DNA from 2 places in the Mitsuaria sp. MSU3D genome. Region 2 is predicted to be linked to the other one. Evidence: riboswitches for the same ligand, from Rfam matches in the RefSeq annotation. Region 2 holds a riboswitch; the other holds the start of a gene.
What was found. Region 2 has a riboswitch for S-adenosylhomocysteine ahead of metH (methionine synthase). Riboswitches for the same ligand answer to the same signal wherever they lie in the genome.

Region 1: it holds a riboswitch for S-adenosylhomocysteine, as region 2 does, so the genes downstream of both, ahcY (adenosylhomocysteinase) here and metH (methionine synthase) in region 2, are expected to answer to the same signal.

Annotation. Positions count from the first base shown of each region.
Region 1 is NZ_CP200314.1:5,701,756-5,709,464, reverse strand. Features, by position in the region: gene AC1VNM_RS25215 (hypothetical protein) at 180-662, shown strand; gene AC1VNM_RS25210 (HAD family hydrolase) at 590-1,381, opposite strand; S-adenosyl-L-homocysteine riboswitch at 1,453-1,551, shown strand; gene ahcY (adenosylhomocysteinase) at 1,654-3,087, shown strand; gene AC1VNM_RS25200 (TlyA family RNA methyltransferase) at 3,122-3,853, shown strand; gene metF (methylenetetrahydrofolate reductase [NAD(P)H]) at 3,850-4,689, shown strand; gene AC1VNM_RS25190 (OmpW/AlkL family protein) at 4,819-5,457, shown strand; gene pepQ (Xaa-Pro dipeptidase) at 5,540-6,874, opposite strand; gene AC1VNM_RS25180 (5-formyltetrahydrofolate cyclo-ligase) at 6,907-7,500, opposite strand; gene AC1VNM_RS25175 (TfoX/Sxy family protein) at 7,601-7,709, shown strand, end outside.
Region 2 is NZ_CP200314.1:5,363,488-5,371,196, reverse strand. Features, by position in the region: gene AC1VNM_RS23630 (glycine zipper 2TM domain-containing protein) at 1-579, opposite strand, end outside; gene metH (methionine synthase) at 743-3,526, opposite strand; S-adenosyl-L-homocysteine riboswitch at 3,608-3,712, opposite strand; gene AC1VNM_RS23620 (HD-GYP domain-containing protein) at 3,879-5,084, shown strand; gene AC1VNM_RS23615 (homocysteine S-methyltransferase family protein) at 5,088-6,164, opposite strand; gene AC1VNM_RS23610 (DUF4197 domain-containing protein) at 6,205-6,882, opposite strand; gene AC1VNM_RS23605 (fumarylacetoacetate hydrolase family protein) at 6,863-7,709, opposite strand, start outside.

The sequences.
Region 1 (7,709 bases), 340 kb from region 2:
GGCCGCCTCGCGCGGCCCTTTCCTTTTGGCGAGTCCGCCGCCCCCTCCACGGGGTGCTTTCCTTTCGTGACGTTTTCGGGGACATCCCCCGGTTCAGAACTGAGGCTCGATGGCCGACATCAAGGACAGGCGCCGCACTTGCCACAGCGGCGCGGTGCTCCCGCCCTCCGGAGGTCCAGATGTTCATGACCGGCCAGAACCGCTTCCATGTCGCGCATTCCGACGCGCAGGCCAATCTACGCTTCGCGCTGGCGCGGTTGAGCACTGATTGGCGAGGCCTCGATCCATTCGGACTCGAGATCCTGCTGCGCCACCTGCTGATGGCGGAGCACCGCTGCATGCCGCATCCCAGCGTGCTTCGGGAGCGTCCGACCAATCGCTGGCTGCTGCCGCGGCTGCGCCGCCGGCGGATCGAGGTGGCGGAGCGTCTGGTCGCCCTCGGGGGCCGGGTCAGCCATGCGGCGCTGGCCCGGGTACTGCCGCGCGGGCATGACTGGCCGGGCGTCTCCGCGCTGGTCGGCCGTCATGCCTGGGACCCGGTCGAGGGCCGCCAGCCGCGTCCCCACCGCCCGGTCGCCGACGAGCCGGCCTACCCGCGCGTCGACAGCAGCGCCCGGGCCACTTCCGCGAAGCCGTCGCCGCGCTCGGTCGCGGTGACATAAGCGGGCGGGTGGTCCAGCATCGGCAGGAAACGCGCGATGTTGGCGACGCCCACCGACAGCGGCATGCGTTCGAACATCAATTGATCGTTCGTCGAGTCGCCCACATACACCCACTCGGCGGGATCGAAGTCCAGGCCCGTCAGCCGCTTCACCGCCCACTGCGCCGCGGTCCACTTGCTGTGATCGCCGATCCAGCCGTTGACGTGGATCGAACTGACCGTCGCCACCAGCCCATGCGCGCGCATCCGGTCGCAGACGGCGGCGATCGCGTCGTCGTCGAGCGTCGTGAACTCGCTGTGATCGACGGCGATGTCGGTCAGCCGGCCGGCGCTGTCGCGCGCGAGCACGGCGCCGGGCACGGTCGCCACGATCTCCCGCGCGCACGCCTGCAGTCGCGCGAAGTTCGCCAATCGCGTCGCGTCGTCCTGGGCAAATTCGGTCGCGAGCGCCTCCCCTTCGCGATGCAGCAGCACCCCACCGTTCTCCGCGACGATCCCCCGCAGGGGCCAGGCCATCGCGAACGGTTCGCTCCAGCCGGCCGGGCGCCCCGTGATCGCAATGACCGGCACGCCGGCCGCGTGCAGCCGGTGCAGCGCGTCCAGTGCCGCCGGGGCAATGGCGCCATCCGCCGTCAGGGTGTCGTCGATGTCCGTCAGCACCCCGCGCAGGGGGAGCCAGGCCGCGCGGGGGCAGTCGCTGAGCGGGGGGATCGTTCGCATGGGGGGCGATTGTGGCCCCGAGCGCAACGCTGTCATCGAGCCGCGGCCGGAACTTGACTACAATCGCGCCCTGTTCCGAGGAGCGTTGCGACCTCCCATCCCATCGAGGCCAGGCTCGGAACCGCCGCGCGGCGACACGTCCGCGGCAATGGCAACCGCGCTCACCCGTCGACCCTTCGTTGGCCGGGTGAGGACCGAGCGGCAAATGCCCTCTCCGCATCTCCCCGCGTCCTGATCGTTGGTGTCGACGGCCCTTCTTCGCAGGAGTCCGCATGAACGCCCAACTGAAGCCGCTGGCCCAAGACCAGTACCTGATCAAAGACCTGTCGCTGGCCGCGTGGGGCCGCAAGGAGATCAAGATCGCCGAGAGCGAGATGCCCGCGCTGATGGCCATCCGCGAGGAATATGCCGCCGCGCAGCCGCTCAAGGGCGCGCGCATCACCGGCTCGCTGCACATGACGATCCAGACCGCCGTGCTGGTCGAGACGCTGCAGGCGCTGGGCGCGGAAGTCCGCTGGGCCTCGTGCAACATCTTCTCGACGCAGGACCACGCCGCCGCCGCGCTGGTCGCCGTCGGCACGCCCGTCTTCGCCTACAAGGGCGAGACGCTGGAGGACTACTGGGACTACACGCACCGCATCTTCGACTTCGGCGCCAAGGGCACGCCGGGCGAAGGCCCGAACATGATCCTGGACGACGGCGGCGACGCGACGCTGCTGATGCACCTGGGCCAGAAGGCCGAGAAGGACCTGTCCGTGCTGGCCAACCCGGGCAGCGAGGAAGAGCGCATCCTGTTCGCCGCGATCAAGAAGAAGGTCGCCGAGGACGCCACCTGGTACACCCGCAAGAGCGCCGAGATCATCGGCGTCACGGAAGAGACGACCACGGGCGTGCACCGCCTGAAGGAAATGTCGGCCAAGGGCACGCTGCTGTTCCGCGCGATCAACGTCAACGACTCGGTCACGAAGAGCAAGTTCGACAACCTGTACGGCTGCCGCGAGTCGCTGGTGGACGGCATCAAGCGCGCCACGGACGTGATGATCGCCGGCAAGATCGCCGTGATCGCCGGTTATGGCGACGTGGGCAAGGGCTCGGCCCAGGCGATGCGCGCGCTGTCGGCGCAGGTGTGGGTCACCGAGATCGACCCGATCTGCGCGCTGCAGGCCGCGATGGAGGGCTTCCGCGTCGTGACGATGGAATACGCCGCCGACAAGGCCGACATCTTCGTCACCACGACCGGCAACAAGGGCGTGATCCGCCATGAGCACATGGCCGCGATGAAGCACAACGCCATCGTCTGCAACATCGGCCACTTCGACAACGAGATCGACATCGCCTCGATCGAGAAGTACGAGTGGGAAGAGATCAAGCCGCAGGTCGACCACGTGATCTTCCCCGACGGCAAGCGGATCATCCTGCTGGCCAAGGGCCGTCTGGTGAACCTGGGCTGCGGTACGGGCCACCCGAGCTACGTGATGTCGTCCAGCTTCGCCAACCAGACGATCGCCCAGATCGAGCTGTTCGCGCACAAGGACGCCTACGCCGTCGGCCAGGTCTACGTGCTGCCCAAGCACCTGGACGAGCACGTCGCCCGCCTGCAGCTGAAGACGCTGAACGCGCAGTTGAGCGAGCTGACGGACGAGCAGGCCGCGTACATCGGCGTGTCGAAGTCAGGCCCGTACAAGCCCGACACCTATCGCTATTGATCCACTGACCCTAGCCTGACCCGAGACCCGACCCATGCGTGCTGACCAGCTGCTTCTCTCCCTTGGCCTGGCGCCCACGCGCTCGGCCGCCCAGCGGCTGATCGACGCGCGTGCGGTCGAGTGGGAAGGCCCCAAGGGCTGGACCGTCGTGCGCAAGTGCGGCGAGGACCTGCCCGAGACCACCCCCCTGCGCGTGACGGACGACGCCGAGCTGCGTTACGTCTCGCGCGGCGGGCTCAAGCTCGAAGGTGCGCTGGCCAAGGTCGGTGTGTCGGTGGCAGGCCTCTCGGCGCTGGACATGGGCCAGAGCGCGGGCGGTTTCACCGACGTGCTGCTCAAGGCCGGCGCGGCGCACGTGACCGGCATCGATGTCGGCCACAGCCAGCTGCATGAGACCTTGAAGGCGGACCCGCGCGTCACGGCCCATGAAGGCATGCACGTGAAGGACTACGTCCCCGAGGCGCCCTTCGATCTGGTCGTGGGCGACCTGAGCTTCATCTCGATGATCGGCACGCTCAAGCACGTGGTCGGTTGGCTCAAGCCGCAAGGCCAGGCGCTGCTGCTGATCAAGCCGCAGTACGAGCTGGGCCCGAAGGCCTTGAACAAGAACGGCATCGTCAAGGACAAGGCGCAATACGTCGTGCTCAAGGAGCAGGCCGTGGCGGCCGCCGAGAAGCGCGACCTCGTCGTCAGGGGCTGGTTCGAAAGCCCCGTCACCGGCGGCGACGGCAACACCGAATTTTTCATCTGGGTTCAGAAACCATGACGACGCCTGTCAGCATCGAATTCTTCCCGCCCAACACGCCCGTCGGCACCGAGAAGCTGAAGACCGTCGTGCAGGAGCTGCGCGCGGTGAATCCGCAGTACTTCAGCGTCACCTACGGCGCGGGCGGATCGACGCGCGAGAAGACGCTGTCGACCGTCGCGGACATCGCCTCGTCCGGCTTCGAGGCGGCGCCGCACCTGTCCTGCGTGGGCTCGACGCGCGAGAACATCGCGGAGATCCTGGCGACCTACCGCGCACAGAACATCCGGCGCGTCGTCGCGCTGCGCGGCGACCTGCCCAGCGGCACGGCGACGGCGGGCGAGTTCCGCTACGCAGCCGAACTGGTGCGCTTCATCCGCGAGACGCAAGGCGCGGACTGGGACATCGAGGTCGCCGCCTATCCCGAGTACCACCCGCAGCAGCGCTACGCGGCGCGCGACCTGCAGTTCTTCGCGGACAAGGTGCGCGCCGGCGCCAGCGGCGCGATCACGCAGTTCTTCTACAACCCCGATGCCTACTTCCATTTCGTCGACGCGACGCGGGCGATCGGCGTGGACGTGCCGATCGTGCCGGGCATCATGCCGATCAACAACTTCGCGCGGATCGCGCAGTTCGCGCAACGCGACGGCATCGAGATCCCGCGCTGGGTCGCGCTGAAGATGGAGGGCTACATGGACGACGCCGCCTCGGTGCGCGCCTTCGGCCTGGACGTCGTCACGCGGCTCTGCGAACGGCTGATCGCAGGCGGCGTGCCGGGGTTGCACTTCTATTCGCTCAACCAGAGCGCACTGACGCTGGCGTTGTGTGAACGCCTCGGTCTCGCCGCGAAAGCTTGATAAGGCGCAAGCGCTCCGCGCCATCGCAGGGAACCGCTCCGGTTCGCCGCCGTTCCTTGTGAACGGTCAAGGTTCTCACGGAGCGGTCCGCGTTCAATCCCGGTCATCCCATTGACCAGGAGTGACCGCATGTCCCGCACCACCGCCCTCGCCTCTTTCCACCCCGCCATCGTCGCGGCCGTCGCACTCGCGGCGCTCGCCGCCTTGGCACCGTCGGCCCACGCGCAGAGCAGCCCGTGGGTGTATCGCGCCCGCGCGGTGAACATCGACCCGGCGGACAAGGACAAGACCGGACTGGGGCTGTCGCTGAGCCGCAAGACGATCCCCGAGCTCGACTTCAGCTACTTCCTGACCCCGAACTGGGCCACCGAGCTGATCCTGACCGTACCGCAGCGTCACAAGCTCTACAGCAACGGCACGCGCATCGGCACGGTGAAGCACCTGCCGCCGACACTGACGCTGCAGTACCACTTCAACCCGGAAGGGACCTTCCGCCCCTATGTCGGCGCTGGCCTCAACTACACGAGCTTCTCCGGCGTCCACTTCGACCCGGCCGTGCAGACGGCGCTGCAACCGAGCATCAAGAAGCACAGCATTGGCCTGGCCGCGCAGGCCGGCTTCGACGTGATGCTCGACAAGCAGTGGTCGATCAACGTCGACGTGAAGAAGATCCAGATGGACACCGAAGTCCGCGCCAAGGGCGTGAACGTCGGGAAGTTCAAGATCGATCCGCTGCTGGTGGGCGTGGGCGTCGGGTACCGGTTCTGATCGGCGCAGCTGAGTGCAGATGAAAGAAAGGGTCCGTCAGGACCCCTTCTTCATTGCCCGACAGCGAGCGCCTCTCGCCGCGTCAGCTCAGCGCCGCGAACGCGTCCCGCGTCAGGTTCTCCGGCGCGCCCGTTTCGCGGCAGGCGACATCGTCCTCGATGCGGACACCGCCGAACGCGCTCAGGTGCTTCACCAGCGCCCAATCCACGTTCGCCGCCGCGGGCGTCGCGCGCAGCTTGTCCAGCAGCATCGGGATGAAGTACAGGCCCGGCTCGATCGTCACGACCATGCCGGGCTGCAGCACGCGCGTCAGGCGCAGGTACGGATGGCCTTCCGGCTTGGCGATCGTCCCGCCGTCCTCGCCGGCCATGAAGCCGCCGATGTCATGGACCTGCAAGCCCAGCAGGTGGCCGATGCCGTGCGGCAGGAACGTCGACGTCACGCCTTGCGCGACCATCGCGTCCTCGTCCATCTTCACGATGCCGAGCTGGCGCAGCACCCCGGCGATCTCGCGGTGGGAGTCCAGGTGGATGTCGCGATAGTCCACGCCCGCGCGCACGCGGTCGACCAGCCGCAGCTGGGAGGCCTCCATCGCATCGATCAGCGCCTGGAACGACGCGTCGCCGTTGCCGGTCGTGCGGGTGATGTCCGACGCGTAGCCGCAGCTGTGCGCGCCCGCATCCACCAGCAGCGACAGCGATTGCGACGGCGCGCGCTGGTCCTGGTACTGGTAGTGCAGCACCGCCGCGTGCTCGTTGAGCGCGACGATGTTGCCGTAGGGCAGGTCGCGCTCCGCGAAGCCGCAGGCGTCCAGATAGGCGTTGTGGATGGCCGCCTCGGACCGCCCGTCGCGGAAGGCGCGCTGCGACGCCAGATGCGCCTTGGCGCCCAGCGCCGACGCCTCGCGCAGGCGCAGCAGCTCGTAGTCGGTCTTCGCGGCGCGCGCGTAGTGCAGCGGGTTCAGCACGTCGGGCGGATTGTTCGGGACGATGTCTCCCAATGCCGCGTCCGCTTCGCCGACGATCGCCAGCGTGCCGGGCACCTGCAGATAGGGCAGCGCCTCCTCCGGCTTGCGCACGACGATCAGCTCGAAGTGGTCGACCCAGAAGCCGCTCGGTGCCTCGGGCGGCACGTGCCAGTAGTCCTCGGGCTGTACGTAGACGAGACGCGGCTTGTGCCCCGGCCGGATCACCAGCCAGCTGTCCGGATGACGGATCAGCGGGACCCACAGCTTGAAGTGGGGATTCGGCTGGAAGACGTAGGGCCGGTCGTCGAGGAAGGCGAACTTCTCGATGCCCGAGGCGATCAGCAGCGCGTCGAATCCGCCGCGCTGCAGCGCGTGTTCGGTGCGGCGCTGCTGCTCCGCGAGGTGGGCCGTGTAGAGGGCGTTCAGGGCGTGGGGATCAACGGAACTCATGGCAGGGCTCACGGCAGAACTCGAGGCGGGATTCATGCGCGGGAATTCTCCCAGACGACCCCCATCTCGGTCAGCATCGCATCGAGCCGCACGTCGTTCGGCTGGGCGGTCAGCGTCGGTTGGAAGCCGTGGCTGAAGCCCACGCCGACGACCACCGGCCGCGGCTGGATCTGCCCGATGGTGCGCAGCATGAAGCCACCGCCGTAACCCATGCGGATCCCGCCCGGGCCGTAGCCCAGACAGGGCAGCAGCAGCAACTGCGGATCGAAGGCCTCGGTGTCCTTGGGTTTGGTGATGCCGGTGGCGTCCTCTTCCATCGGGCAGCCCGGGTACCAGACGTGGAAGCGCAGCCGGCCTTCCTCGCGATCGACGACGGGCAGGCCGATGCGACGGTCGCCGTCGACCTCGCTCCAGCGGTACAGCGCCGGCAGCGGATCGAATTCCCCCTTGATCGGCCAGTAGGCGGCGATGCGCTTTTCCTTGCGTCCGATCAGCCAGACGCGCAGCACGCTCTGCACGACGTCGGCGAGTTCAAGGCGGCCCGGCAGGTCCAGGCGTTCGCGGATCAGGCGCTCGCGCAGCGCCTGGCGGTCTTCGGAGATCGGCAGCTTGTCGTTCGGATCCATCCAGCCCATTCGCCTTCCCTGGAGGACCCGGCGGGCCCTGGAGCGGACCATTGTGGCCGCCTCGCGGACAGGGCGCCAGCGCTGATCTAGAGTCGGCGCCATGGCACGCACCACCACCACGGGAACCGTCCGGCACCTCACCGGCGCCGGCGCGGACTTCGCGAATCACTGCATGGAGTTGCTGGCCCCGCTCGGGCCGGTGCTGGCGC
Region 2 (7,709 bases):
CTGGTCGGCGTTGCGCATCTTGACCACCCACACGGTGGTGCTGCGCTGGCGCTTCTCGATCTCGTTGCCGGCGTAGCCGCCCGCGACCGCACCGCCGACCGTGGCGATCTTCTTGCCCGTGCCGCCGCCGACCGCGCTGCCCAACAGGCCGCCGACCACCGCGCCGCCAACGACGCCGATGCCCGTGCCCTGGCCTTCACGCGCCTCGGTACGGACCGACAGCACCGTCGCGCAGGATGCGCACAGGCGGGACTCGGTCTGGCCCGCGCCGGACGTGCCGGCGTTGTCCGCATAACCGGTCGAACCGCCGTCGCGCGGCGCCTGCTGCTGCGCGACGCGGCGCGAGTCGTTGGCCGGACGCTGCTGGACGGCGTCATCGCCGGAGCGGCGGGCCGCCCGGGCCTCGTCCGCGGCGTTGGCGCCATTGCGGTCGACGACGTTGCCTTGCTGCTCGGTCGCCGCCACCGGCGAGTCCGGCAAGGTCGGCGCGGCCTGCCGGCCCGCGAAGAAGGCCGCCACGACCAGCACGGTCGCCCCAACGGCCCCAGCCGCGATCTTCTGATTGGTATTCAACGCCATGATTCACCTCTTATGGTTTTCCCCTATCTCGGGGGATGAGCGAAGAATGCCACGCTGTTACAAGTCGCGGGGGCCTAAAACTGTCCCGTTTGTAAAGGGGTGAAACGCCGCCTGTAGGACAAGGCCGCGTCCTGCGGCTTTCGTTGCGCGGACGCGTCGCGCGTCAGCCGAGCAGCGGCGCCAGCGCCCGTTGCGCGGCCTGATGGTCGAGCGCCATCCGTGCCGCCCAGTCGGCGACCTGGTCGTCCCCGATGCGGCCGACGTTGAAGTACGTCGCCTCCGGATGCGCCAGGTAGAAGCCGCTCACGCTGGCCGCCGGCGTCATCGCCATGCCCTCGGTGAGCGCCATGCCGATGTCCTCGGCCTGGAGCACGCGGAACATGTCCCGCTTGACCAGGTGATCCGGGCAGGCCGGATAGCCCGGCGCCGGACGGATGCCGCGATACGACTCCGCGATGAGTTCCTCGTTGCTGAGGGTCTCGTCCGCCGCATACCCCCACAGATCCAGCCGCACGCGCTGGTGCAGCCGTTCGGCGAAGGCTTCGGCCAGGCGGTCCGCCAGCGCCTTCAGCATGATCGCGGAGTAGTCGTCCAGGTCGTCGATGAACTGCTGCTCCTTCTTGTCCACGCCGAGCCCGGCGGTGACCGCGAACAGCCCGATGTAGTCCGGCACCGTGCCCTTGGCGGCGATGAAGTCGGCCAGCGCGCGATTGGGCCGGCGCACGCCGTCGACCACCGGCCGCTCGGTCTGCATGCGCAGGCCGCGCCAGGTCATCAGCACCTCGGTGCGCGACTCGTCGCTGTAGATTTCGATGTCGTCGTCGTTGACCTGCGCGGCGGGGTACAGGCCCATCACGCCACTGGCAGTCAGCCAGCGGCCCTCGATCAGCCGCTGCAGCATGCGCTTGCCGTCGCTGAAGACACGCTGCGCCTCGGCGCCGACGATCTCGTCCTTCAGGATGGCCGGGAACGGCCCCGCCAGGTCCCAGGTCTGGAAGAACGGGCCCCAGTCGATGCACTGCGCAAGTTCGGCCAGGTCGTAGTTGCGGAACTGGCGCCGGCCGACGAAGCGCGGCACCGCCGGCGTGTAGGTCGTGAAGTCGGCGCGGTGCTTGTTCGCGCGCGCCTGCGCCAGCGTCACCAGCGGGGTCTGCTTCTTGTTGGCGTGGAGCTCGCGGACCTTCTCGTAGTCGGACTTCAGCTCGTCGATGAAACGCGTCGCGCGCTCATCCGACAGCAGTTCCGAACACACGCCCACCGAGCGCGACGCGTCCGGCACGTAGACCACCGGGCCTTCGTAGTGCGGCGAGATCTTGACGGCCGTGTGCACGCGGCTGGTCGTCGCGCCGCCGATCAGCAGCGGGATCTTCTTCATGCGGAAGTAGTCGTCGCGCTGCATCTCTGCGGCGACGTACTGCATCTCCTCGAGGCTGGGCGTGATCAGGCCCGACAGCCCGATGATGTCCGCGCCCTCGACCTTGGCCTTCGCGAGGATGTCCTGGCACGGGACCATCACGCCCATGTTGACGACCTCGAAGTTGTTGCACTGCAGGACCACCGTGACGATGTTCTTGCCGATGTCGTGCACGTCGCCCTTCACCGTCGCGATGACGATCTTGCCCTTGGAGCGCACGTCCTCGCCGGCGGCGGCCATCAGCCGCTTCTCTTCCTCGATGTAGGGCACCAGGTGCGCGACCGCGGACTTCATCACGCGGGCGCTCTTCACCACCTGCGGCAGGAACATCTTGCCGGCGCCGAACAGGTCGCCGACGACGTTCATGCCGGCCATCAGCGGCCCTTCGATCACGTGCAGCGGCCGGCCGCCCTGGGCAAGGATGCCCTGCCAGGCCTCCTCGGTGTCCTCGACGATGAAGTCGGTGATGCCATGGATCAGCGCATGCGACAGCCGCGCCGCGACGTCGCCGGCGCGCCAGGCCAGCTTGGCGCTGTCGTCCTTGGCGGCGCCCTTGACCGTCTCGGCGACCTCGAGCAGCCGCTCGGTCGAATCCTCGCGGCGGTTCAGCACCACGTCCTCGACGCGCTCGCGCAGGTCGGCGGGGATCTCGTCGTAGACGCCGACCATGCCGGCGTTGACGATGCCCATGTCCATGCCGGCCTGGATCGCGTGGTACAGGAAGACCGTGTGGATGGCCTCGCGCACCGGCTCGTTGCCGCGGAAGCTGAACGACACGTTCGAAACGCCCCCGCTGACCTTCGCGCCGGGCAAGTTCTTCTTGATCCAGCGCGTCGCCTCGATGAAGTCGACGGCGTAGTTGTTGTGCTCCTCGATCCCCGTGGCGATCGCGAAGATGTTGGGGTCGAAGATGATGTCCTCGGGCGGGAAGCCGATCTCGTCGACCAGCATGCGGTAGGCCCGGGTGCAGATCTCGATCTTGCGCTGGTAGGTATCGGCCTGGCCGGTCTCGTCGAAGGCCATCACCACCGTGGCCGCGCCGTAGCGGCGGATCAGCTTGGCCTGGCGGCGGAACTCCGTCTCGCCTTCCTTCAGCGAGATCGAGTTGACGATGCCCTTGCCCTGGATGCACTTCAGGCCGGCCTCGATCACCTCCCACTTGGACGAGTCGATCATGATCGGCACGCGCGCGATCTCGGGCTCCGAGGCGATCAGGTTGAGGAAGCGCACCATCGCGGCCTTGCTGTCGAGCATGGCCTCGTCCATGTTGATGTCGATGACCTGCGCGCCGTTCTCGACCTGCTGACGGGCGACGCTCAGCGCGGCCTCGAACTCGCCGTTCAGGATCAGCCGCGCGAAGGCCTTCGAGCCGGTGACGTTGGTGCGTTCGCCAATGTTCACGAACAGCGTGCCGGCGCCGATGTTCACCGGCTCCAGGCCGGAGAGCTTCATCGGCGGCACGGCCACGGGCGAGGCCGGCGCGGCGGAAAGATCGGAAGCAGCGGAAGCGGAGGCGGAATTCGGGGCGGACATGGCGGCGGCGCTTTTCGAAGCTGGACGTGAGCTGAAACGAAAGACGGGGCCGCGCAACTCACCGCAACCCCGCGGAACGCGGGTCGGTGAGCGCCGTTGTGAGGCGGGGTCCAGGGGTCCGACACCGCCGTTCCGAGCCTGGCGGGAACCCGGGTGACGGGACCTGTCGCAACGCTCCTCGGAAACCACCGCCGCCGCAGGGGCGCGGTGCGGCCTTGCTGGTAGCGGGAACAGCGTGCATTCTACCGGTCCGGCCCTGGTTTGTTCGTGCCGTATTGCCTTCCCGGCCCAGGTGCGCCCGTATCCTGCGCGGCACAACGACAAGACGACGACACGTCGATGGGAAGCCACCGTGGATCTGGTCCAACTTCCTCCCAACAGCCTGCGCGTGGGACAGGTGCTGACGTTCTCGCTGCGCGACGCGGCGGGACATCTGCTGTTCGCCTCCGGGCATCCGCTGCCCGACACGCCGCAGGTGCGCGACCTGCTGGCCCGCGGGCCGTGGGTGCAGGCGCACGAGACGCGCGAGTACCAGCGCGCCCTCGCCCACAAGCTCGACACGATGATGCTGCAAGGCGCGTCGATGTCCGCGCTGGCCAACGCTACCGCGGAATACAAGCCCACGCGTCCGATGCCCATGCCGCAGTCGACGTCGCCGGCGCACACCGCCATCTGGGCCGACCTGCAATGGCATGCGCAGCAGGTGCTGCGTGATCCGCGACGGCCGGAATTCCTGCTGCGCCTGAGCGAACTGCTCGACAAGGTGCTGGCCCGGCTGACGCAGCAGCCGGACGCCTCGCTGGCGATGCTGGTGCACGACGCCGGCCAGGAGCCGCTGCAGTACAGCGCGCGGCATGCGCTGCTGTCGCTGGCGCTGGTCGAGATGACGACGCGCCAGCTCGGCTGGGGTGAAGGCCGCCGTCGCACGCTCGGCCTGGCGGCGCTGACGATGAACCTGGACAGCGGCGCGCAGCAGGACCAGCACGCGATGCGTCCGCAAGCGCTCGGCGACGCGCAGCGCGAGCAGTTGGCCGGGCACGGCGACCGCGCGGCGGCGACGCTGCAGGCGATCGGCGTGGACGACGAGGACTGGCTGACCGCCGTGCGGCTGCATCACGACGCCGGTCCGGGCCCCCTGGCGGGCCGATCGGACGGCGAGCTGATGGCGCGGCTGCTCCGGCGCATCGACGTGTATGGCGCCCGCCTCAGCCCGCGACGCAGCCGCCGGCCGCTGTCCGCGGCACAGGCGGCGCGGGCGGTCTACCTCGACGAACTCCAGCAACCCGACGAGGCCGGTGCCGCGCTGATCAAGGCGATCGGTCTCTACCCGCCGGGCTCGTTGGCCCGGCTGGCCAACGGCGAGGAAGGCATGGTGCTCAAGCGCGGCCACAGCGCCAACGCGCCGCTCGTGGCCTCGCTGGTCGGCCGCAGCGGCACGCCGTTGACCGTGCCGGTGCTGCGCGACACGCGGCTGCAGGCGCAGGCCATCACGGCCAGCCTCGCGCCGCATGAGATCCGCCTGCGGATCAACATGGACGCGATGCTGAAGTTGTATTGAGGCTCAGACCTCTTCGGCGACCAGCCCGCTGAAGAGCTTGCTGCCCCAGCGACGCGGCTGGTAGGCGGAGACCTTCTGCGCGATCGCCCGGATGTGATCCGGCGTCGTGCCGCAGCAGCCGCCCGCGATGTTCAGGAAACCCGCGGCGGCGAACTCGCCGACCAGACGGCCGGTGACGTCCGGCGTCTCGTCGAAGCCGGTGTCGCTCATCGGGTTGGGCAGGCCGGCGTTCGGATAGCAGGAGATCGGCGTGTCGCCGGCCGCCTTCGAGAGTTCCTCGATGTAAGGCCGCATCAGCGCCGCGCCGAGCGCGCAGTTCAAGCCGATCGCGATCGGCTGCGCGTGCCGCACCGAGTGCCAGAACGCCGTCACCGTCTGCCCCGACAGGATGCGGCCCGACGCGTCGGTCACCGTGCCGGAGATGATCACCGGCAGACGCTCGCCGGTGTCGTCCATCAGCTGGTCGACCGCGAAGATGGCGGCCTTGGCGTTCAGCGTGTCGAAGATGGTCTCGATCAGGAACAGGTCGACGCCGCCTTCGAGCATTGCCTTGGCCTGGTCGTAGTAGGCCGCGCGCAGGGTGTCGAAGTCGACGTTGCGGGCGCCGGGGTCGTTGACGTCCGGGCTGATCGAGGCCGTGCGCGGCGTCGGGCCGAGCGCGCCGGCCGCGAAGCGCGGCTTCTCCGGCGTGCTGAACGCATCGCAGGCCTCGCGCGCCAGGCGCGCGGCGGCGACGTTCATCTCGTAGGCGTAGGCCTCGAGGCCGTAGTCCTCCTGCGCGACGGTGGTCGTGCCGAAGGTGTTGGTCTCGATGATGTCGGCGCCGGCGTCGAGGTACTGGCGGTGGATCTCGCTGATGACCTCGGGCTTCGTCAACACCAGCAGGTCGTTGTTGCCCTTGAGGTCCTTGGGATGATCGGCGAAGCGCTCACCGCGGAAGTCGGCTTCCGTCAGCTTGTAGCGCTGGATCATCGTGCCCATCGCGCCGTCGAGGACGGCGATGCGTTGCGCCAGGATGGCAGGCAAGGCGGCGCCGCGGGTGTAGGCGACGGCGGGACGGGCGGAGGTCGGGGCGTTCATGGGGCTCGATTGTAGGAAGCCCCGCCCCGCCCCATCGTTCTCAACCGCCGAAGACCTTCTTCAGGATGGCGCTTCCGGTGCCGACCGGGTCCTGGCGGATCTTCTTCTCCTCCTGGCCGATCATGAAGTACAGGCCGTCCAGCGCCTTGTCGGTGACGTAGCCCTGCAGGTTGGCGTCTTCCTTGCGGATGAGGCCGAACCCGGAGGCCTTGCCGGCGACCGCGTTGTACTTCTCGCTCAGCGACTGGCGCTCGGTGGCCTTCGTGACGATGGGCAGGAACTTCGTCGTCAGCGGCGAGCGGGTCTTGTCCTCGAAGAACTGCGTCACCGCGTTGTCGCCGCCACGCACGATCCTCACCGCGTCCTCGACGCTGATGTTGCGCACGGTGGTCACCAGCAGCTGGCGCGCCTCGGGCATCGCCTGTTCGGCGGCGCGGTTCATCGAGGTGATCAGGTCGTCGATGCGCCTGCCCTGGCCGGTCGTGCGCAGCAGGCGCGCGGCGTCCTTCAAGGCGCCGGGGAGCTCGATCTTCACCTGAGGGTTGCCGAGGAAACCGTCGGTGCGACCCAGGTTGGCGAGCGCCGCCTGGGCGCCGCGCTCGAGGGCCGCGCGCACGCCGGAGGCGGCGTCGCCCTCGCTCAGGCTCAACGCCATCGCCCACGGCGAGGCGCAGCCCGCGCCCAGCAGCGCGATCAGGTCACGGCGAAGCAGGTTCATCGGTGTCTCCTTCTTGAGCTTCAGTGGGGGTCGCTTTCTCGGCTTCGATCGCCGCCTCGGCAGCGCCTTCCGAGGCGGCGGCGGCGTTCGAGGGCCTGTCGTCGGTGTTCTCGGCGTTCTCGGCGTTCTCGGTGTGCTCGGTGTGCTCGGTGTTCTCGTCGAGGCCGGCGTCGTCGGACGTTGCATCTTCCGACTCCGCGAGATCCATGTCGATGGCGCCGAACGGGCCGGGACCGTCGCCGAGCTTGAACTCGATGCGCAGGCTGTCCCCGGCCTCCAGCACCACCGGCTTGCCGAGCACCGGCGTGCCCGCGCCGACCAGCGTGCCGGCGCGCAGCGGCCGGTTGAGGGCCGCCTCGGCGAGCAGGTCGCCGAAGGACCAGCGCATGCCGGTCTTCGCGTCGACGACCGCCTGCTTGCGTCCGTTGCGCATCACCTGCAGCTGCAGCGCCGCGCGTCCGAGGTACCACGCACCGGGCAGTTCGTCGGGTGTGACGGCGACCGGCGCGAACTGCAGCGCCGGGCGGCTGTGCAGCGCCGGCCAGCCGTTGGCGAGTTCCTCCTGCTGCACCGGCCGCAGCACCCAGTCGCTGACCAGCATCAGCAGCCGGATCGACTCCAGCGCCTGCGACGGCACCGCGCCCTGCGCCAGGTCGCCGGTGAGCACGGCGAGCTGCGGCTCGGGTTCCAGCCCCGGCGTGCGCAGGTCCAGCAGTTCGGTCGGACCGAGCAGCGCCTCGGCGCCGCCGGCACGCAGCAACGGGGCGCTGAGGCGCTCCGGCCACGCGAGGCCGCGCTCGCGCAAGGCCTGACCCTGGTCCGGGTAG